One region of the Virgibacillus salidurans genome, then DNA from elsewhere that is predicted to be linked to it. Evidence: riboswitches for the same ligand, from Rfam matches in the RefSeq annotation. Region 1 holds a riboswitch; each other region holds the start of a gene.

The links. Region 1 has a riboswitch for S-adenosylmethionine ahead of ssuE (NADPH-dependent FMN reductase). Riboswitches for the same ligand answer to the same signal wherever they lie in the genome.
Region 2: it holds a riboswitch for S-adenosylmethionine, as region 1 does, so the genes downstream of both, metK (methionine adenosyltransferase) here and ssuE (NADPH-dependent FMN reductase) in region 1, are expected to answer to the same signal.
Region 3: it holds a riboswitch for S-adenosylmethionine, as region 1 does, so the genes downstream of both, KFZ58_RS17320 (PLP-dependent aspartate aminotransferase family protein) here and ssuE (NADPH-dependent FMN reductase) in region 1, are expected to answer to the same signal.

The regions. Positions count from the first base shown of each region.
Region 1 is NZ_CP074373.1:1,422,252-1,430,396, forward strand. Features, by position in the region: gene KFZ58_RS07440 (sigma-54 interaction domain-containing protein) at 1-635, opposite strand, end outside; gene pruA (L-glutamate gamma-semialdehyde dehydrogenase) at 905-2,452, shown strand; gene KFZ58_RS07450 (proline dehydrogenase family protein) at 2,544-3,542, shown strand; gene KFZ58_RS07455 (UPF0182 family membrane protein) at 3,741-6,479, shown strand; SAM riboswitch class I at 6,606-6,713, shown strand; gene ssuE (NADPH-dependent FMN reductase) at 6,843-7,391, shown strand; gene KFZ58_RS07465 (LLM class flavin-dependent oxidoreductase) at 7,421-8,145, shown strand, end outside.
Region 2 is NZ_CP074373.1:2,310,800-2,318,944, forward strand. Features, by position in the region: gene mnmM (tRNA 5-(aminomethyl)-2-thiouridylate-methyltransferase MnmM) at 1-165, shown strand, start outside; gene KFZ58_RS11920 (tetraprenyl-beta-curcumene synthase family protein) at 195-1,259, opposite strand; gene KFZ58_RS11925 (gamma carbonic anhydrase) at 1,331-1,846, shown strand; gene metK (methionine adenosyltransferase) at 2,277-3,488, opposite strand; SAM riboswitch class I at 3,614-3,719, opposite strand; gene pckA (phosphoenolpyruvate carboxykinase (ATP)) at 3,915-5,501, shown strand; gene KFZ58_RS11940 (ABC transporter substrate-binding protein) at 5,762-6,754, shown strand; gene KFZ58_RS11945 (ABC transporter ATP-binding protein) at 6,772-7,581, shown strand; gene KFZ58_RS11950 (ABC transporter permease) at 7,571-8,145, shown strand, end outside.
Region 3 is NZ_CP074373.1:3,474,914-3,483,058, reverse strand. Features, by position in the region: gene KFZ58_RS17325 (SGNH/GDSL hydrolase family protein) at 1-217, opposite strand, end outside; gene KFZ58_RS17320 (PLP-dependent aspartate aminotransferase family protein) at 503-2,227, opposite strand; SAM riboswitch class I at 2,345-2,461, opposite strand; gene KFZ58_RS17315 (nuclease-related domain-containing protein) at 2,673-3,524, shown strand; gene rarD (EamA family transporter RarD) at 4,202-5,104, opposite strand; gene megL (methionine gamma-lyase) at 5,250-6,434, shown strand; gene cls (cardiolipin synthase) at 6,655-8,097, shown strand.

The DNA.
Region 1 (8,145 bases):
TCAAATAATGCTTCTGGAATAGCTCCGCAGTTAACTGGAATAAATGGGCCGTTTTTGCGTGGGCTTGCCTCGTGAATCGCCCTTGCACAAATTTCTTTTCCAGTCCCGCTTTCTCCGAGAACGAGTGTTGTGGCATCTGTTTTGGCAGCTTTACTTGCAATTTGAATCATTTGCTGGAGAGGGAGGCTATTTCCTTTTAGCCGTGAAAAAGGGTTTTCCTCTGTGTTCGTTGTATAAACCTTTTGTCTTAATTCATTTAACGCTGTAGAGGTGGTTAATAAACTGTCATTTAATTTTACAACATGCGTGATATCCCGTTCTGCGGATATCGCTCCAATTAATTCTCCATCATCCGTGAAAATAGGGGAGGCGTTAACGACAACATGCTTATCCCGGCGTGGCCTGTGATACGTACCTTGAACTGGTTTTTTCGTCTCAAGCACATTTAAAGCCATTAAATCATCGTCATGGAAAAAATCTGTTATTTGCCTGTCTATAATCTCATTACGTTTAATGTTATACGTTTGTATGGCGGCATCATTCCAAAAAATAACCTCTTTATGTTGGTTGATAATCGTTATCGCATCATCTTCTGTTGATAATACAGCGTCCAGGTAATAACGTTCATTAGCCATCATGTCCCCTCCATATAACCTTGGATTGTAAAGATAAGTGTAAAGTATTTTTACACTATTGTAAATAAAATAAACGTAAATTAGAAATGCCCTTAATAGATAAAAGGGATAAAAACAGTGCATTGAAGGCGAATGATCGATAGAAACATAGAAAAATAGATGTTGGCATGTATTTTGCTTATAGAATGGTGAAGGGTTGTAGAGATATTTTTAATATTTAAGGTAATTGCTTTCAGTAAATTGATACAAAAATCAAGGAGGTTTTTATTTTGGTTTTACCATTTAAACATGAACCATTTACTGATTTTAACGATGAAACAAATCGAAAGGAATTTGATGCTGCACTCAAGGAAGTGAAAGAGCAGTTAGGACAGGAATATCCATTGGTAATCAATGGGGAGAAAATTTATACGGATGATAAATTGGTTTCCGTTAACCCTTCCGATAAAAATCAAGTCGTTGGAAATGTATCGAAAGCCACAAAAGCATATGTCGATCAAGCGATGGAATCAGCAGAAGGTGCTTTTAAAAAATGGAGAACATGGACGGCGGTAGAACGTGCAGAAGTGCTGTATAGAGCAGCTGCAATTGTGCGTCGTCGTAAGCATAAGTTTTCCGCATGGTTGGTATACGATGCTGGTAAGCCTTGGGGGCAGGCTGATGCAGATACAGCAGAAGGTATTGATTTTATAGAGTACTATGCGCGCCATATGATTGAGCTGGAAAAAGGGAAAGAAATTAATGATCGTGCGGGTGAAGAAAATACGTATTTCTATCAGCCGATGGGTCCAGGTGTTACCATCCCGCCATGGAACTTCGCATTTGCGATCGTAGCAGGTACTACTGTTGCGCCAATTGTAGCGGGTAATCCTGTGCTCCTGAAGCCATCTGAGAATACACCGGTGATTGCATATAAATTAGTAGAAGCACTGGAAGAAGCAGGCCTGCCAAAAGGTGTGGTAAATTTTGTACCAGGAGATCCTGCGGAAATTGGCGATCATCTCGTGGATCATCCGAATACGCACTTTATTAACTTTACTGGTTCTCGTGCAACTGGAATCCGTATTATCGAACGTGCAGCAAAAGTACAAGAAGGGCAAACCTTCCTAAAACGAGTGGTTGCTGAAATGGGTGGAAAAGACACGATCATCGTTGATAATAACGCAGATCTGGAACTTGCAGCTCAATCCATTGTGCATTCAGCATTCGGTTTCTCCGGACAGAAATGTTCTGCCTGCTCAAGAGCAATCGTGCATAAGGATGTGTATGAAGACGTGCTCGGACGATGTGTCGAATTGACAAAAGAATTAACAGTGGGCAACACGAGTGAAGAAGATGCATACATGGGTGCTGTTGTTAATCAAAAACAATTTGATAGTATCAGTAATTATATTGAAATTGGTAAGCAAGAGGGGGAACTTGTTGTTGGTGGAGAAACGGACGATACCAAAGGTTATTTCGTTCATCCGACTATCTTTAAAGATGTGGATCCACAAGCACGTATCATGCAGGAAGAAATATTCGGTCCGGTTTTAGGATTTGCAAAAGCAGAAGACTTCGACGAATTGCTTGAGATTGCAAACAACACGGAATACGGCTTGACTGGTGCGGTAATCTCAGACAATCGTGAGCATTTAAACCGTGCGCGCTATGAATTTCAAGTGGGTAACCTCTATTTCAACCGCGGATGTACCGGTGCCATTGTCGGTTATCAACCGTTCGGCGGATTTAAAATGTCCGGTACAGATTCCAAAGCAGGAGGCCCGGATTATCTCACACACTTCTTGGAAGCTAAAACATTATCGCAACATTTCTAAAGAAGGCTAGAATAATTGTGACAATAGGGTGCACCTATTGTCACTTGTTCCTAATTTTAATGTAAGAAGTTACCTGAAAGGAGCCGCCAGCATGTCCAATCTAACAAGAGATTTTTTCATAGGCTTATCAAATAATAAATTACTAAATAAGAGTGCCAAAAAATGGGGTTTCCGTATGGGTGCGGAAAAGTTTGTGGCGGGTACCACAATTGAAAGCGTTACAGAAACGGTCAAGGAACTTAACCATCATGGAATAAGCTGTACGCTCGACCGTTTGGGAGAATTTGTATCCGAAAAAGAAGAGGCCATTGAAGCGAAAGAAGAATCTATTCGTCTCTTAGAAAAGATCCATGCAGAGGATATAGATTGTCATATATCGGTGAAGTTAACACAAATGGGGTTGGATATTGATCAGGAATTTTGCATCCAAAATTTGCAGGAAATTTTGCAAGTGGCAGCTCAATATAATATTTTTGTCAATATCGATATGGAAGATTATGCGCGTTATCAGCAAACCTTGGATGTACTTCAAATCTTAAGGACAGATTATGAAAACGTAGGCACGGTTATTCAATCTTATCTATGCCGAACCGAGGTAGATTTGGATAGCCTTAAAGATGTACGTCTCAGGCTGGTAAAAGGGGCTTATAAAGAAAGCGAGGAAGTTGCCTATCAGAACAAAGTGGACATTGACCGTAATTTTGTAATGATTGCTAGAAAAAGACTGCTAGGAGAGACATTTACTTCTATCGCAACACATGATCATCATATCATCAATGAATTGAAAGCGTTTATCCATGAAAATAATATCGACAAAAATACGTACGAATTCCAGATGCTATATGGTTTTCGAAATGACATGCAGCACGGGCTCACAGATGAGGGTTATAATTTCTGTACCTATATTCCGTTCGGCACGGAGTGGTTTGGGTATTTCATGCGCCGTATGGCCGAAAGACCACAGAATATTAATTTGGTTTTGAAGGATACCTTTTACACGAAAGATAATAAGTTGAAGAAAAAACCAATTATTGCCGGGGTAGTGGCTGGGGCGTTGGTGTTGGCATTGTTGAGGCGAGGGAAGAGATGAATGGGAGAATAGCAAGACAGTAGAATGGCGTATCAGTTAATATATAAGCCATAGCGATTATGCTATGGCTTTTCTCATAAGGTTTCTAAGATCTTATTGAAACTTTCTTCTTTGTTCTTCGTATATTTAGAAGGAAAGTATACTACAAATCTGTTATCATGGAAAAAGAATAAAAGAAACATAGGGGGGAGTTAATTTTTGGATAATGAAAGCAATAGGAATCCCAAACAAGTAGCGCAGTTGAAAAAATTCGGCAGGCGTTTCGGTATCGTTATTGGAATACTACTACTTCTTCTCATCATCGGATCGGTTGCATTCCACTGGGTTACAGATTACATATGGATGGATAACCTTGATTTTGGAGGAGTGTTTACGACTATCCTAGGAAGTAAAGTGTTGCTCGGTGTAGCGGGCTTTATCTTGTTCTTTGTGGTTACATATTTCACTTTTTTCTTGATTATCCGTTCTTATACCAAGCATTTTGATTCGCATCAGCTACCACCGATTATTCTGAAGCGAAAAATAATGAATGCCATTATGTTTGGTGTTTCTCTTTTGGCAGGACTGATTGGGAGTACGGTCGTACAGGGGATCGGCTGGGAGCCTGCGCTCAAACTTTTAAATCATGCTTCATTTGGGCAAGCGGATCCGTATTTTAATATGGATATTTCTTTTTATATGTTTGTTCTGCCGTTTCTGGAATTTATTGTTTATCTTTTACTTGGTTTAAGCATCTTTTTCCTGATTGTGCAGATTGGCTCTTATTCAGTATTTAACATGTACCGAATGAGTCGTTCAGCCCAGTGGCATATGGGAGTAACTCTAGGAATTATTGGGTTGCTTTTAGCTTGTAATCATTTGCTAGCGCCATATGGTACATTGCTGACAAATCAAGTAAACCTTTTTCAGCAAAGTGTTGTGCACGGGTTGAGTTATACGGATAATCTTATCAACATACCAAAAGCCTATATTCTCGCCGCAGTTGCAATTATTGGAACTGTTTGGGTGATTATTGCACTGCGAAAAGGGAAAATCCAAGCCATGCTAATCCCTGTTGTTGCATATGTTGGATTGGTAATTGTAGGACAACTGGCATCTGTTGGTGTACAGCAGTTCCTTGTATCACCGAATGAGTTTTCACAGGAAGAGGAGTATCTGGAGCATAATCTTAATTTCACACGTGCTGCTTATGATCTTAATGATATGGATGTATCCGATCATCCAGGTGATGGCACGTTAGATGAAGAAATGGTGGAAGATAATGAATTAACCATTAATAATGTACGGATCAATGATTCAAGACCATTGCTTGATGTATATAATCAGCTTCAGACATTCCGGACCTATTATCAATTTAACGATGTTGATATTGACCGATATGAAATCGATGGTGAATATGAGCAGGTTTTTGTTGGGGCAAGAGAATTAAGCACAGTTGATTTACCAGAGCAAGCACAAACCTGGGTGAACCGGAATCTAAGATATACACATGGTTATGGAGTTACCATGAGTCATGTTAACGAATTAACCGCGCAGGGTCAGCCGGAATATATATTACAAAATCTTCCTCCTGAAGGGGATTTGGACATAACACGTCCTCAAATTTACTATGGGGAAGAGGCTTATCCGAATGTAATTGTTAATTCAGAAGTGGATGAATTTGATTATCCTTCTGGTGATGAAAACGTATCGAGTCGGTATGAAGAAGATTCGGGTATTACGTTAGATGGGATTAATCGGGCGTTATTTGCTTTAAAAGAGGGATCATTTCGGATGTTTGTCTCCGATCAGATAACAGATGAGAGTCAGTTTCTTGAAACCCGAAATATCATGGACCGTGTTAATCGAATCGCACCATTTTTCGAATATGATTCAGATCCGTATATTTTTGTTCGTGATGACGGCAGTCTTGCTTGGATGATGGATGCATATCTAACAGCTGAAAGATATCCATACTCGGAATCCTATCAGGAAAACAACAATTATATTCGAAATTCGGTAAAAGTAACCGTGGACGCTTACACTGGAGAAGTGGATTTTTATATAGCAAATCCGGAAGATCCATTGCTGCAGACATATGAAAACATGTTTCCTGAACTCTTCACAGAGGAAATTCCAGAGGACGTGCGGGCTCATTTCCGCTTCCCTGAAAGGTTGTTTAATATTCAGGCATCCATCTACGGCACCTATCATATGACCGATCTTGAAATGTTCTATAACCGGGAAGATGCGTGGGAGTTCCCGACAGAGAAATACTTTAATGAAGATATTGAGATGGAGCCTTATTATGTAACAATGAAACTACCTGAATATGAAGAAGAAGAATTTATTTTGATGATGCCGTATACACCAAGAAATCGACAAAATATGATTGCCTGGATTGGTGTGCGTAATGATGGAGAGCATTATGGTGAAAAATTTGTATATCGTTTTCCAAGACAGGAAAATGTATACGGTCCGCAACAAATTGAAAATCGTATCAATCAGGATAGTACGATTTCTCAGGAGCTGAATCTCTGGTCACAAGGCGGATCTGAAGTCATACGTGGGAACTTGCTCGCCATTCCGATTGAAGATACGGTCATGTATGTGGAACCAATTTATATTGAATCTTCCAACGAGACGTCACTTCCTGAAGTGAAGCAAGTTATCATCGCCTACGATGATCATATCGTCATGGAAGCCACATTTGAGGAGTCGCTTGAGCAAATGTTAAATCTTGTAGATCCGGATCGTCAGCCGGATGAGGAGCAAACACCTGAAGAGACAGCAGAGCCAGGTGAACAGGAACAGCAAATTTCAGAATCAGATGAGATATTACAAGAGTTCTCAGATCTGTTTAATTCCTACCAGGATGCGCTATCTGAAGGAAATTGGAACGAGGCTGCAGAAATTATGACAGAGATAGAAGATAGACTAAATGAAGAACAACAATGATTGTAGTAGGGAAAAGGGGCTCCGATAATATTTGGAGCTCCTTTTCTAATTTTACTGTATTTAAATTTTCAAAACCCACTTGACTTATCGGATTAATTAAAATACACTATACATTATAACTAAATATTCTTATCAAGAGAAGCTGAGGGATGTGGCCCTATGAAGCTTCAGCAACCCCTGATTAGTGTCAGGAAGGTGCTAATTCCACCGGGAGTAATTCTTGGGAGATAAGAGCGGAATATCAAAGTAAAGCCCTCTTTTCTCATATAAGAAAAGGGGGCTTATTTTTATGGTTACATACAGAAGTTCTTAGCTAAAGAGGAAAGTTTAGAAAAAAGACAAATGATAAGAAAGGATGATCACATGAGTGAAATTGTTGTGCTATCGGGAAGTCCTTCTGAATTTTCGCGATCGGAACAAGTACTTAAATACTTAGGGGCCTTACTTCAACAGGAGTATTTTTCAGTGACTCATATTTCTGTTAAAGACGTGCCAGCTGAAGACGTATTCCAAGGGAAGTTTGATAGTCCGGCCATTCAGGAAATTACGGCATTAGTCCAAAATGCAAAAGGTATTATAGTTGGATCGCCGGTGTATAAAGGTGCATATTCAGGTGTTCTAAAAGCATTGCTCGATATCCTCCCGCAAGATGTACTCAAGCACAAACCAGTACTTCCGCTGATGACAGGGGGGAGTCCGTCGCATTTGCTAGCAATCGAATACGCTTTGAAACCGGTGTTGGCCACATTAAAGGGGCATAATTTAAAAGGACTTTATCTGCTTGATAGTCAAATAGATAAACAGCAGGAAAATCCAATTATCGATGCGGACATTTTACAGCGCACGAAAAAGCAACTTCAATATTTTATCGAAATCGTTAACAGACAGGCGTCAGCAGTGTTTTTTACTTAAATAACGAAATTTCAAGGAGGAAAACATATATGGCTAAAAAGAGGATTTATTTAAATGCGTTTGATATGAACACGCCTGGGCATCAGTCCCCTGGTTTATGGACCCATCCGGATGATGAGTCATATCGCTATAAAGATAGCGAATACTGGATTGAACTTGCTAAATTGTTGGAAAAGGGACGGTTTGATGCTGTATTTCTTGCGGATGTATTAGGTACTTATGATGTGTATAAGGGATCACGTGATGCAGCTGTAAGTCAAGGGGCACAGGCTCCAGTCAATAACCCTTCCTTGGTAGTCCCTTTAATGTCAGCAGTTACAAAGCATCTTGGTTTTGGCGTAACAGCATCTGTTACACATGAGCATCCTTACACTTTTGCACGCAGAATCAGCACATTAGATCATCTAACTAAAGGGCGGATCGGATGGAATATTGTTACTTCTTATCTGAAAAGTGCCTCTGTCAATATGGGATTGGAAGGCCAAATTAAGCATGACGAGCGATACGATATAGCAGCAGAATATCTGGACGTTGCCTACAAACTTTGGGAAGAAAGCTGGGAGGACGATGCTGTTAAGGTAGATAAAGAAAATGGCATTTACACCGATCCTAACAAAGTTCATGACATTAATCATGAAGGGAACTATTTTAAAGTACCTGGAGCGCATTTGAGTGAACCATCTCCACAGCGTACTCCTGTTATTTATCAAGCAGGAGCATCTACGAAAGGTCGCGCATTTGCAGCTGAAAATGC
Region 2 (8,145 bases), 890 kb from region 1:
GTGGTTGTCGTATACCATGGTCATGATGGGGGCAAAGAAGAAAAAGAAGCTCTTTTAAAATATGTAAGTAGCCTCGAGCAAAAAGCGTTTACTGTTTTACGACATGGATTCGTTAACCAACAAAACGATCCTCCTTTTATTCTGGCCATCCAGAAAAGAAGATAAACCCTAGGATTCCTGTCGTTTCCTCAGGGTTATCTTTTCAATCTATAGTACATCTTCGTGTTCCAATGAAAAAATCGAGCTTGATGGCCGCTTATTTTCAATAAGTCCTTTGTCATTTCGAGACCACCATCTAATTTTTCCACCTTTGGATCACCTAAATATAACCCTACCAAACCTTGATAAACCATCTGATGAAATGAACGATTCGGTAAGCCGTCAACATGTTCATCCGACTGTTCGATAAAATAAATCAAACGTTTTTTCATCTCTTCCTGATCCGGATAATAGCTGCAGAAATTTAAATCCGCTTCCTCTATATCTTCTTGCTGATCAATATAATAATCCAATAAAATATGTAAGCCCTGTATATACGGGAAATAACCGGTATAAATTTTCTGAGCCAGATCATCATTCATTTTATCTCCAAGTGTATAGGAAACAAGGCAAAAAATTCCGAGCGTTGACCCAGCAGTAGCGGAGAACTCATACCAACTTAAACTGGGAACCTTTTCTTTATACCTGTCATACCAGCGCGTCAGGCGTGGAATACGCTCTTCTACTTTTACATGTTTGTGCACTTGAAGATCCGCATACAACCCCTCAAGCTTCAGCAGATAATCCTGTATAACGGAATAGCTATCAAGCTTTCGTATCGTTTTTTGGCATGTGCGAACAAGATCAGCCAAGTATTCCCCATCTTGTTGCTCATCACGCAGTTCATAATAATTTTTAATCGGAGCTTGTGGTATTAATGCATCACTCATAGCCTCATGTAATAATCGAAAATCTTCCGGATCCATCGATGTACTCCGGTCACATAAGTTATCCAGATAATCACTTATGGTTTGATAGGCCACAATAAAACGGATGGACTCTCTCCATTTATAACCCGCAAGCAATGCATAAACACCGCCACCCTGGCAATGGAACCTTTTCGAGTCAATGCTTGCAAGCGCCTGCGCCCTGAGCTCCGAATTCGGGATCTGCTTTGCGCGGTTTTTCCAATGGGACAATTCCTGATCTACTGCTGGGAAAATTTTTCTATATACGGCGTTCATTAGCGTTATTGCTGTTGTGGGTACACGCCTTGCCAAGTATAATTCCTCCATTCATGGAACTTTTTGTTATACTATATATATCACCATACAACCATAGGAGGATTCAAATGATAGGTCATTATAAAAATACTAACCCTTCCATTCACGATACAGCATTTGTCGCAAAAGATGCTGTGATAAACGGAGACGTAACAATTGATGAAGCGTCCAGCATATGGTTTAAAACCGTTATTCGCGGGGATGTTGCGCCAACTCGAATAGGGAAAAGAGTCAGTGTTCAGGATCTATCCATGCTTCACCAAAGCCCAAATAATCCCTTAATTATAGAAGACGATGTAACCATTGGGCATCAGGTTACATTACATTCCGCAATCATCCGAAAAAAAGCGTTAGTCGGCATGGGTTCAATCATTTTGGATGGTGCCGAAGTAGAGGAAAGCGCATTTATTGGTGCAGGGAGCCTGGTTCCGCCCGGGAAAAAGATCCCTGCACATACACTGGCGATGGGCAGACCTGCAAAAGTTGTCCGTGATCTGACCGAAGAAGATTATGCGGAAATGGAACGGGTAAGGAAATCATATGTGGAAAAAGGACAATATTATAAAAATCATACGGATTTTTAGGGGTGTGTTTAGGGTATAGCCGAGGGGAGTGGCTGTCTCCCGATTTGGAGTGTGTCTCTCCCGGTTTTTAAGACTTCCCATGATTCAATGGATTCAGCACCTGTGCAAACATTTCACTTAACATCAACCTTGAGATAGATGAATTGTGTGCTAACGTATCCATTATTTTATCTAGATTTCTTTTAATATGTTCTATTTCTTTTTCCAAGCGGTCTAAACGAACAGATTCATTATACTGGGAGGGCTTCCGGTTATTATTTTGTTATCTCCCTTGTATATTTTCTATTATCGTACTGCACGAGTGATCAGTGAATACCAAAAAGTAAGATAATTAAAAAGCGTTTATATTGTGACTTTCAACATTTTTAAAATTTCCAATTCCTTACATAAAAATTATACCATACAGCAGATCCCGCCGTATGGTATAACTCTAAACTTTATCAAATTTTTCCGCCAATGCCTTTAATTCAGCTACCTTATCCGTTTTTTCCCATGGAAACTTAATATCCGTTCTACCGAAATGGCCATAGGCAGCTGTGTTTCTGAAAATAGGCTTTTGTAAATCAAGCATACGAATGATGCCAGCAGGCCGTAAATCAAATATTTCCCGAATGGCTCTTGCAAAATTTTCTTCACTGACGTGACCTGTACCAAATGTATTGACCGCAATGGATACAGGCTCTGCAACACCTATTGCATAAGCGAGCTGTACTTCACACGTTTTTGCTAAATCGGCTGCAACGATATTTTTGGCCACATAGCGAGCTGCATATGCTGCGGAACGATCTACTTTCGTTGCATCCTTCCCGCTGAACGCGCCTCCGCCATGACGGGCATACCCCCCATATGTGTCTACCATAATTTTACGGCCTGTTAAACCTGCGTCTCCTTGTGGACCTCCTATAACAAATCGCCCTGTTGGATTGATAAAATAATTGGTTGTTTCATCCAGTAGATGTCCTGGCACAACAGGTTTGATAACATGTTCAATGATATCTTTTTCAATTTGTGCACCAGTAATGTCCTGATGATGCTGTGTGGAAATAACAATGGTATCTACTTTAACTGGATTATCTTGTTCATCGTATTCAACGGTTACTTGCGTTTTCCCGTCTGGGCGCAGATAGGAAAGAACTTTTTCTTTTCTCATATCTGATAATCGTTTTGATAACTTATGGGCTAGAGAGATTGGCAGGGGCATGAGTTCCTCGGTTTCGTCACATGCATAGCCAAACATAAGACCTTGGTCTCCTGCGCCAATCGAGGCAATTTCTTCATCACTCATTTTACCTTGACGCGCCTCAAGTGCCTGATCAACGCCACCTGCAATATCTGCGGATTGTTCATCGATTGCGGTTAATACCGCACATGTTTCAGCATCAAATCCATATTTTGCTCTTGTATAGCCTATATCTTTAATCGTTTGACGAACAGTTGCAGGAATATCCACATACGTGCTCGTCGTAATTTCTCCTGATACTAATACAAGCCCTGTGGTTACCGTTGTCTCACAAGCAACACGTGCATGCGGATCATTTTTTAATATTTCATCCAGAATAGCATCTGATATTTGATCAGAAATCTTATCCGGATGCCCTTCTGTTACGGATTCAGATGTAAATAAACGACGATTTGCAGCCATACGGCTAAATCCTCCCTTTAATGATGTTACGGAACTCTGTTTATTATTCTATGCATTTTATTATTCAAAGTACCAACTAAAAAAGCCCTTCCTACAATCTGAGGAAAGGGTACCAAAGCCTTTCGCTCTTATTGTTCAAGGAATATCCTTGCATCAGGTGAGCACCTTTTCACCGTAGTGATGGTTGCTGGGTTTCATAGGGGCTGTCCCTCCACCAACTCTGAATAAGAGATCCGTTCGCAATTTAGCTTAACGAAAGCAGCCTTCTATGTCAACTATTTAATAGCTTAGCAGATTGAAGAAAAATTTCCGAAAAAAATCCAATAAATAGTGTGGACTAATGTTAATAATGTGTTATACTATTTACAAATTGATGCATATGATAATTTTATATTTTAAAAAATCATCAAAAGGCGGGTATTTCATATGAAAACGGTAGAAAATGCATTAGACAAAAATATATCTTCCCATAAAAACCTGATTAAAAATGCACCTGTTCCTCGTTTGGTCGAGAATATATTATCAAAAAATGAAGGTGTTCTTACTGCAACCGGGGCTGTTCGGGCAACGACAGGAACCTATACAGGTCGTTCACCAAAAGATAAATTTATTGTGAAGGATGACATTTGTGAGGATTTTATTGATTGGGGTCCCGTTAATCAAGCCATTGATGAAACCTCCTTTAATAAGCTTTACGAAAAAGTACTCACGTATTTAGAGGAAAAAGATGAGCTATATCAATTCAAAGGGTTTGCTGGAGCGGATTCTGCTTACCGTCTTCCAATTCAAGTAATTAATGAGTATGCATGGCATAATTTATTTTCTCGCCAATTATTCATTAACCCGACAAATGAAGAACTTGCTTCACACCAGCCTGAATTCACGGTAGTATCAGCACCGAATTTCAAGGCAGATCCGGCAATTGATGGTACCAATTCAGAGACATTTATTATTATTTCGTTTAAAAAGCGGGTTGTTTTGATCGGTGGAACGGAATATGCCGGGGAAATAAAGAAATCTATCTTTTCGGTTATGAATTATTTACTGCCGAGACGAAATATTTTATCAATGCATTGTTCGGCAAATGTTGGCCCAGAAGGCGATGTTGCATTATTCTTTGGTCTATCGGGAACTGGAAAGACAACGTTATCCGCTGATCCATACCGTCGCTTAATCGGTGATGATGAGCATGGATGGAGTCCAAACGGCGTATTTAATATTGAGGGGGGCTGCTATGCAAAGTGTATCAACCTGTCCGAGAAGAAAGAGCCGCAAATTTTTAATGCGATTCGATTTGGCTCCGTGCTGGAAAATGTCGTTCTCGATGATGAAACACGACTTCCTGATTATGATGATGTGTCGTTAACAGAAAATACACGTGCCGCCTATCCATTAGACAATATTGATAATATTATAAGCCCAAGCGTTGCCGGACATCCGAATACAATTATTTTCTTAACAGCTGACGCTTCCGGAACTTTGCCGCCGATTAGTAAATTAACGAAAGAGCAAGCCATGTATCACTTTTTAAGCGGATATACAAGTAAATTGGCAGGTACAGAGCGCGGGGTAACAGAGCCACAGGCTACATTTTCAGCATGCTTTGGTTCACCATTCCTGCCGCTGGTACCATCAACTTATGCGGAAATGTTAGGAGAAAAAATTGACCAGCATAATTCCAATGTCTTTTTAGTAAATACCGGCTGGACCGGTGGATCCTATGGTGTGGGCAGGCGAATGAAATTATCGCACACCCGTGCAATGGTTCATTCCGCTTTAGAGGGAGAACTTAATGCAGTTGAAACAACGAAAGATAGTATTTTCGGTCTCGAAATTCCAATACACGTACCGGGTGTACCTGACGAAGTACTTGTTCCCAAACAGACATGGGAAAATAAAGATGCTTATACGACTGCCGCTCAATCACTTGCCATGAAATTTCATGAGAACTTTGAGAAATTCTCACAAGTAACTGATTCCATTAAAGAAGCAGGACCATTGTATAAAGCATAAAAATTATTGTTTCCTCATCCCAAAGGATTTCATTTATATGTGGAAAAGCGGAGCGAGCAAGTCCGCTGGTGAAAACCGATCTCTACGATGGAGATCGGTTTTTTCCGCTCTCCAGTTATTTCTGCTCTCAGGTTGATTCTTCCCGTCATGGCAACTCCGAAAATAATTTCACTTTACCGGAACTAGGCATTCACACATTTTTTCCAGAAAGCATAAGCTATTTTGACATATCATTACTGAAATTGAAAGGGTCGAACTGTATGAAAAAAACAAAGCTTATCGCTGTTATTTCAATTGTGCTACTTCTTTTCCTTTCCGCATGTAATTCATCGAATGGAAATACGCAGATTCAACTTGCCGAGGTGACACGTTCTGTTTTCTATGCACCGCAATATGTTGCGATTGAAGAAGGTTTTTTTGAAGAAGAAGGATTGGATGTTGAACTGCAGACAACATGGGGCGGTGATACAACAATGACATCACTATTATCAGACGGTTCTGATATTGCACTTGTTGGTTCCGAGACTTCTATTTATGTGTACGCACAGGACTCAAAAGACTATGCTGTTAATTTCGCACAATTAACTGCTACAGATGGGACATTTCTGGTTGCCAAGGAGCCTGACCCTGAATTTACATGGGATGATCTTCGGGGAAGTGAATTTCTAGGGCAGCGTACTGGTGGGATGCCACAGATGGTTGGTGAATTTGTATTAAAAAATCATGACATTGATCCACATGCCGATTTGAATTTAAGTCAAAATATTGATTTTGCCAATATACCAGGAGCGTTTGCATCAGGCGACTATGAGTATGTTCAGTTATTCGAGCCAACAGCAAGTGTTTTTGAAGAAGAAGGAAACGGTCATATTGTGGCTTCCTTTGGAGAGGAATCCGGTCAAGTACCTTATACTTCCTATATGGCGAAGGAAAGTTATATGGACGGAAATGAAGAGACACTTAGCAAGTTTACAAGCGCAATCTATAAAGCACAGCAATGGGTGCAGGAAAATAGTGCCGAAGACATCGCAGAATCCATCCAACCTTATTTCGAGGATACCGAAGTGGATATGTTAGCTACAGCGATCGAACGTTATAAAAACCAGGGCTCCTTTTCAACAGATCCCACCTTGGATGAAGAAGAATGGGAAAATCTAAAGGCGATTATGGAAGAAGCAGGTGAATTACCCGCAGATGTAGGTTACGAGGACCTTGTAAATACGGAAATTGCTGAGGAAGTTATCACTAACTAAGGAGGGGGGTCCCCATTTTGTCTTTTCTAACCTTAGATCAAGTAACACATCATTACTTTTCTAAAAACAGCTACACAAAAGCATTGGATAATATATCTTTATCTGTGAAAGAAGGCGAATTCGTAGCCCTGCTCGGCCCAAGCGGTTGTGGAAAATCAACAATCCTTTCTATTATTGCGGGGATTATGAAACAAACTGCCGGGCATGTACTTCTGCAGCAGAAACCAATAAGTGACTCCGAATTAGCAATTGGATACATGCTGCAGCAGGACTATTTATTTCCATGGAAAACAATTATTGACAATGTTTTATTAGGTCCGAAAATCAACAACAATGACACAGAGGAAACCAAAGAAAAAGCATTGGATTTACTTAACAACGTTGGTTTAGCAGACGTTGCGGGCGCTTATCCAAGCTCCCTTTCCGGTGGAATGCGTCAACGGGTCGCACTTGTTCGAACATTAATAAATGATCCGAAAATATTCCTGTTAGATGAACCATTCTCAGCTCTGGATTATCAAACAAAACTCAAATTGGAGGATCAAGTATCCCATCTACTAAAAATGTATCACAAAACGACCATCCTTGTTACACATGATATCGGTGAAGCAATTGCCATGAGTGACCGTATTTGTATTATGGATGCCAATCCCGGAAGCCTTGCTAAAGTATTCGAAGTCCCTATTGAATTACGTGACGAAAAGCCTTTTTTAGTTCGAAGACATCCAAAATATCAAATCCTCTTCGATAAAATATGGGATGAGTTGGAACATGAAGATAAAGCTTCATCAGAATCAAAGGTGGTGTCAAATAATAATGGAAACTAAATCCGATTACCACCTTTATGAAGCCTATAAAAATCAGTTAAAGCGTGAAAAGAAGATTGTTTTCGCTTGGCAGATCTCTATTTTAATAACATTTATAGCACTATGGGAGCTTGCGAGCAGATTATATTGGATTGATCCATTGATATTTAGTTCTCCAACTAAAATTTTCAATTTACTAGTTGACCGATTTACGGATGGATCAATGGTCACACATATCCAGGTAACATTGTTTGAAACGGTGCTTGGCTTCATTATTGGTACGCTTCTAGGTATAGTAATTGCTACATTACTTTGGTCATCCACACGATTTTCCAAAATTATGGATCCTTATCTTGTCATTATGAACGCGATGCCTAAAGTAGCGCTTGGTCCCATTATTATTGTCGCCCTCGGTCCTGGTTATTTTTCGATAATTACCATGGGGGCAATCATCTCAGTGATTATTACGACGCTTGTCGTGTATTCTGCTTTCAATGAAGTCGACCCAAATTATGAAAAAGTACTCATAAGCTTTGGAGCATCGAGGTGGCAGCGTTTTAAGGAAGCCATTTTTCCGGCAACACT
Region 3 (8,145 bases), 1.8 Mb from region 1:
GCCTCTGATCAGTTTCATCACTTTGTTCGGTTTCTTCCTCTTCTTCCTGCGGTTCTTCATTAGCTTCTTCGTTTGTCTCGTTTTGAGTTGTTTCTGTCTCATCACCTGGCGGAGGCGTTATATTATCTAAAGTTGCGGTAGGTCGATTGATTAATGCAAAAATTCCTGCCCCAATGATAAGAACAAAAATCGCAATCATAAAATTTTTCTTCTTCATGTTTACCACACCCGGCTGTTATATTATACGTATGAATTAGTATATTGTCTCATGTCGCAAATAAATTCGAAAGTATTTTTAATATACCTTTGGATTGATCTTATCATACTAAAAAATCGCCTTCTGTGAAGGCGATTTTTAATGCTTTTTCCTTTATAGAGAGAAGTTAAACTTAAATTGGATGACTTCTTGTGGGGAGGAAGTTTCGCCCAGGGCGAAAGAATCAACCTCAGGGCAGAAATATCAACCCCAGAGAAAAACCTCACCCTAAGCATTTACAACAACTTACACTTCCAACGGATCCGCTACTTTACGGTTATTCCTCAGACGGACCGCTTCTTCATACGGATTTTTATTCGTAATCACGGTAATCCCTGCAGCACGTGCATTTTCTAATGTTTGATCATTCGTATCCGGTGCTTCCACTAACAATATTTTTCCCTGTTTATTGATAAATTGCTCAATGGTTGATTGCGGTAGCTGTTTGTTGTTCACCCATACGGCATCCACTTCTTCAGGAATGTCCTCCAGCTTCGACTCACCATTGATAGGGATAACGCTGAATCCGAGTTTTGCCAGTTGCTTGCCGCTTTTATCAAGTTTGTTATCAGAATCAGTCACAGTTGCAATTACTTTTTTACGAGCCCCTCCATCTTTACGATCAAATGGGGAAGTAAGCAGCCATTTTATAGCATCTTCTTCCGTAGCTTCAAAAAGTGGCGGCTGATCCACAGCTTTGGCAATGGCTTGATCTAGATCGACTAAAATATCTTTCGGTGACTCAATGCCAATCGATAGGCGGACTAATTCTTCCGTTGTTCCGCTTTTTTCTAAGTCCTCCGCGCTTAATTGTTGATGTGTGGTTGATGCTGGATGAATAATGAGTGATTTTGCATCACCGACATTAGCAACATGGGACCAGAGTGTAACATTATCAATTAACTTTCTGCCGGCATCTCGGCCGCCTTTGATACCAAACGTGATAACAGAACCGAATCCCTTAGCAAGATATTTTTTCGCAAGCTGATGGGATGGGTGCTCTTCTAGCCCTGGGAAATTAACCCATTCTACAGCTGGATGTTTTTGTAAATAAGCTGCGACCTCTTCGGCATTTTTATTATGACGCTCAATACGCAGATGCAATGTCTCCAACCCCTGAAGGAATAAGAACGCACTTTGTGGACTCAGGGACGCACCGATATCACGCAGGAGCTGCACACGTAATTTTGTCGCATAGGCTGCTGGCCCCAGATCAACATAGCGGAGGCCATTGTAGCTTGCGTCGGGCTCGGTAAAACCAGGGAAGCGTCCGTTGCCCCAATCAAATCGGCCACCATCCACAACGACACCGCCGATTGTTGTACCATGCCCACCAATCCATTTTGTCGCAGAGTGGACGACAATATCTGCACCCCATGTTAGTGGTTTTGTGCCATATGGCGTGGCAAACGTATTGTCAATGATTAAAGGAATATTGTTTTCATGTGCGATTTCGCCAACCGTTTCCACATCAAATATATTCAGACTTGGATTTGTAATAATTTCAGCGAAGACAGCCTTTGTTTTATCTGTAATAGCACCTCGAATTGCTTCAGGATCCGTGCCGTCAACGAATTTTACATCGATACCGTAACGAGGCAATGTATTTGCAAAAAGATTGTACGTTCCACCATATAAATTACTGTCAGCGATGATCTCATCACCTGAACCAGCAATATTAAGAATGGAAAGTGTAATTGCTGCCATCCCGGATGATGTTGCGACAGCCCCGATTCCATCCTCAAGTTGTGCCATCCGAGTCTCAAAAGCATCGACAGTCGGATTCATAATACGGCTGTAAATGTTTCCTGGTTCTGCTAGGCCAAATAAATTCTGCGCATGTTCCGTATCGCGAAATACATAGGATGTTGTTTGGTAGATTGGCACAGCCCTTGACCCAGTTGCAGGATCCGGTTCTTGGCCCCCGTGAAGTAATACTGTTTCCGGATTGTGAAATTGAAAGTTAGACATGAATAATTCCTCCTTGGATTTTTGGCAGTAGTGCCGCTTTTTAACGTATCTGGGAGGAAGAGGGGATAAATAAATAACCCCCTTCCTAAGAAGAGGGCGTATATGTAAACGATCCTCCTCTTATCTTCCAGACCAATGTTGATCTGTAGGATTTAGCACCGTAAAAGGCAAATTGTGTTGCCTTCAGGTTGCCGGGCATCAAAGGGCCTATCCCTCCGCCACTCTTGATAAGAGATTAATTTTTCTAAATTACTGAACAGTATAACGGTAATTTGGATGGAATGTCAACCGTTTTGGGGAATAAATTTTTATTTAATTGAATTCAATTAAACTTGATAAATTGGGTGTTTTTTCATACTATTAGTTTAAAAAGAATGAGAGGAAGTAGAAAATGACGGTTACCGAATCGAGAGAATTGCAGCTCCTCCGATATTTAGATATGCGCATGCATCTATCAGATACGGATAAGCAATACTATGTAATCCTTGAGAAGGGATATGAAGGTGAACAAAAATTTGCAGCACGATTGGAGGGATTGTCGGACAGGCTAATCATATTACATGATTTATTGCTTGAATGGAATAATACTTTTTTTCAAATTGATACACTGATCATTTATGAAAATTTCATCCATCTTATTGATGTGAAAAATTACGAAGGGGAATTCTTTATTGAAAATGAAAGATGGTACACAAAATCAAAAAAGGAAATTAAAGATCCCGTCTTGCAACTGACGCGATGCGAATCCTTACTCAGACAATTACTCCAACATCACGGTGTTAACCTTCCAGTCAAATCACACATCATTTTTATCAATCCCGAATTCACATTATTCCAAGCATCTATAGACGTGCCTATTATTTTACCCAGTCAACTCAATCGTTTCCTAAGACAATTAAGCAGAAGTTCATCAGGTGGAAATAAAAATATAAAAATTGCTGAAATGCTAGTAAAGCTTAGTGAAGATGAATCCCCATTCACTCGTATACCCAATTATGACTATGCTGAACTGAAAAAGGGAATAACCTGCCTTGCATGTAATTCCTTTTTGTTATCTGTAAAAGATAGATACATAGTTTGTGATAGCTGTGGCCATGAAGAGGACACGGATGCTTCTATATTAAGGAATGTAGGTCAATTTCAATTGCTATTTCCTAATGAAAAAATAACAACTACAGTGATTCATGATTGGTGTAACGAAATTAAATCAAAGAAAACGATTAGTAGAGTATTGAACAAAAATTTCATACGTATAGGTCATGGAAAATACTCCTACTATGCTGAATGCGGCGATTAGACCTTTTATGGCTACCGCTTTAGCTCCTTTTCTTAGATTTAAGGTAGCCATGAACGGTTCATGTTAACGTTAGGGAACATGTTCAGGATTACGGTAGCCATGAACGGGTTATGACGACGTCAAAGGGGATATTTTCGGGTTCGCGGTAGCCATGAACGGGTTATGACGACGTCAAAGGGGATATTTTCGGGTTCGCGGTAGTCATGAACGGGTTATGACGACGTCAAAGGGGATATTTTCGGGTTCGCGGTAGCCATGAACGGGTTATGACGACGTCAAAGGGGATATTTTCGGATTCACGGTAGCCATGAACGGGTTATGACGACGTCAAAGGGGATATTTTCGGGTTCGCGGTAGCCATGAACGGTTTATGACGACGTCAAAGGGGATATTTTCGGGTTCGCGGTAGTCATGAACGGGTTATGACGACGTCAAAGGGGATATTTTCGGGTTCGCGGTAGCCATGAACGGTTTATGACGACGTCAAAGGGGATATTTTCGGATTCACGGTAGCCATGAACAGCTCATGACAACGTTAAAGGTATCATTTTCGGATTCACGGTAGTCATGAAAGGTTCATGTCGACGTCAAATACATCTTTTCCTGATTTATTGTCGCCATGAACTTCTTATGACGCTCATTCCTGCCCCTTTTCCAACCCCAGTCATACAGATGACTTATTTTTCACGAGCCTCCCGCCTAGCACCACCCCGCTTATATCTTGAACTCATATAAATAAACAAAGCAGACCAAATAAATACAAATGCTACAGCATGCCCGCTGGTAAAGGGTTCTTCGTATAGAAATACGCCGAGAATTAACATGATCGTTGGGGCAATATATTGCAGAAAGCCGACCATCGCTAGCGGAATTAGCTTAGCTCCGCTTGCAAATAACAGCAATGGAACTGCGGTCACGATTCCTGCGCCGATTAACAGAAAATTCACAGGTGAGACCAGATTTTCCAGTGTAAAAGCACTGTCAGGAATGGCGAATAAATAAAGACAGGCAATCGGTGTGACGATCATGGTTTCAATGGTCAGGCCGAACATGGCGCTAACGTCAAGCCTCTTTTTCAATAAACCATAGAACCCGAAAGTAAGCGCTAGAATGATAGAAATCCATGGAAATACACCAAAACTGAATGTTAGGTAGATGACGCCGATACCCGCAAGAATAAAGGAGAGCGCTTGTTTTCTTGTGACTTTCTCTTTCAGCACAATAATCCCCAGTAAAATACTGATAAGTGGATTAATATAATATCCCAAACTTGCTTGAATGACGTGATCACTATTGACTGCCCATATAAATGTGAGCCAGTTCAAACTGATGAAAATAGATGCAAGGGTTATGCCGAGCAGTCTTTTCTTGTTTCTGATAATGACGTTCAATTCCTGTATAAAAGGAGTCCATTTTCGTAAAATCAATACAATGCCAAGCATGAAAATAAATGACCAGACAATACGATGTGCCAGTGTCTCCCCGGGAGGAACGTCCTCAACCAATTTCCAATAGATTGGCAGGAATCCCCATAGTACGTAAGCCAATGCTGTATATATAATTCCGAGATTGTTTTTCATATAGCGCCCTCCGTCATTATAGTAAACTAATTTTAAGAGGAAATATATCGTAAAGCAATTAATCAGATTAAGAAAACGCTTTCAAAAATGAGTTTTGTAGATTATGATAGTAGTAGCGTATCATTAATCATGAGGGGGAAATTTCATGTCAAAAAAACATAAACACTTTGAAACAGCGGTTATTCATGAAGGGTATGATTCAAAAGAAATGCTTGGGAGTTTGACCACACCATTATTTCAAACATCGACCTATACATTTGATTCGGCTCAGCAGGGGGAGCGCCGATTTGCCGGTGAGGAAGAGGGGTATGTCTATTCGCGAATAGGAAATCCAACCGTTACCGTGCTGGAAGAGCGTATTGCGAAACTTGAAAATGGAGAGCGGGGGCTTGCATTTGGTTCAGGGATGGCAGCAGTTTCTGCCGTCTTAATCGCCTTAACCAAAGCAGGTGATCATATTGTATGCTCATCCGGTTTATATGGCTGCACATTCGGATTACTGACCATGATGAAGGATAAATACAATATTTCCCATGACTTCTCCACTATGGAATCCAAGGAGGAAATTCGCTCTCTGATTAGGCCGGAGACGTCATTAATCTATGTTGAAACCCCGATTAACCCGACAATGAAGCTGATCGATTTGCAGCTGGTTGCAGAAGTTGCAAAAGAGTATGGTATTCCTGTCGTCGTTGATAATACATTTTCAACCCCATATCTACAGCGGCCGCTTGAGCTGGGAGCTGATGTTGTTGTCCATAGTGCGACGAAATATATTGGCGGGCACGGTGATGTCGTCGCAGGTTTAGTTGTGGGGAAAAAAGATTTCCTTGATTCGGTTGCTATGACAACCCAGAAGGACATTGGCGGCGTTATGTCTCCGTTTGATGCCTGGCTTTTGATTAGAGGACTCAAAACCTTGGCCATTCGTTTGGATCGTCATTGTGATAATGCAGAAAGGGTTTTTGAAAAATTACGCAAGCATCCGAAAGTTGCAAACGCCTACTACCCAGGTGATGGGCGTCATCCGGATTATCCGATAAAGGAAAAGCAAATGAAGCGTGGCGGTGGTCTGATCTCATTTGAAATCAAGGGGACAAAAGCGGATGCTCAAGCAATGTTAAATAAGCTGTCCTTTTTAAAACTTGCCGTGAGTCTTGGTGATGCAGAGACATTAATACAGCATCCTGCAACGATGACCCACGCAGTTGTTCCGGAAGAATCGCGCAATAAAATGGGGATAACGGATCAACTTATTCGCCTTTCTGTCGGGCTTGAGGCATGGGAGGATATTTGGGAGGATTTAGAACAGGCATTAGATCAAGTGTAAAATGAAGAATGGAAATCGGTCACCTCGCCGATTTCCAATCCGACCTCCAACTTCTATCCTCTTGTCTCCACTATAAAGACGTGTTTTCTTTTCCGATTTTTGGGGTAGTATAAAATACATTGGCGTGATTAATGAGTACGTTGCGAAAAAAATGTAACTTTATGCTATATTATAGGTAGACAAAAATTAATCATTCGCAAATAGGTGGGAGATTTGCTTGATGGGAATATGGGCATATTTATTAGGGTTTATTATCGTTTTTAATATAATGTTAGGACTTTCTATTGTCTTTTTGGAAAGAAAAGATGCCAGTTCCACTTGGGCATGGTTGATGGTGTTGCTTTTTCTCCCAATTGCAGGGTTTGTCCTTTATTTAATTTTTGGAAGACCAATTAGCAAAAAACGCATTTTTACATGGGATACCAAAAGCCGATTGGGCGTAAAAGCAGCAGTACAGTCGCAGTTGCGCGCGCTTGAAGATGGAAGTTTCCATTTTAAACAAGATGAATTAACGGAACATGAGGATTTAGTTTACCTGCACTTGAGGAATGATGATGCGATTTTTACGCATGATAATAAAGTTGATATTTATACAGATGGTGCCGCGAAATTTGATGCACTCATCCAGGACTTGGAAATGGCAACAGATCATATTCATTTGTTATACTACAGAATTCGGAGTGATCAGCTGGGCAAGCGCTTTGCAGATGTTTTAGTGAAAAAAGCAAACGAAGGTGTAGAGGTTCGCGTACTCTATGATGATATGGGATCAAGGAGCTTGGGACGTAAATATATTAAGCGTCTGCAACATGCGGGGGTCCTTGTAGAGGCATTTTTTCCGCCAAAAATTGCCAAATTAAACTTTAAAATCAATTACCGGAATCATCGTAAATTAGCAATAATTGACGGGAAAGTTGGCTATATTGGCGGGTTTAACATTGGTGATGAATATCTTGGGAAAGATAAAAAATTTGGCTACTGGCGTGACACGCATCTGCGAATATATGGTAATGCGGTCCAAAATATGCAAACAAGATTTATCCTGGACTGGAACCAGGCTTCACGTAATGATATTTTGTATGAAGATCGGTTTTATGATGCTGCAGGCGCTGGCGATGTTGGGGTGCAAATTGTATCAAGCGGGCCGGATCAGGATTGGGAACAGATCAAAAATGGTTATATCAAAATGATTATGGAAGCCAAAGAGTATATTTACATACAAACACCTTACTTTATTCCGGATGAAAGCCTGCGCGATGTACTCCGAGTTGCAGTTCTGTCAGGTGTGGATGTAAAAATAATGATCCCTAATAAACCGGATCACCCGTTTGTATATTGGGCAACACTATCTTCTGTAGGGGATTTGCTGAACGCGGGTGCTGAGGTTTATATGTATCAAAATGGCTTCCTGCATGCGAAGACAATTGTCGTAGATGGGAAAATTTCCTCCGTAGGTACAGCGAATATCGATGTCCGGAGTTTCCGATTGAATTTTGAAGTAAACGCATTTTTATATGACTTGGATCTGACACAGCGATTAGACGATGCGTTTAACCGTGATATTTTGTTATCAACACAACTAACGAAAAAATTATACGAGCAACGGTCATTGGGGATTCGATTCAAGGAATCCGTCTCTCGCTTAATTTCGCCAGTATTATAACACAAATGTTTGGCAAAACTTTTGACATAACGTAATGAATAGGAGAAT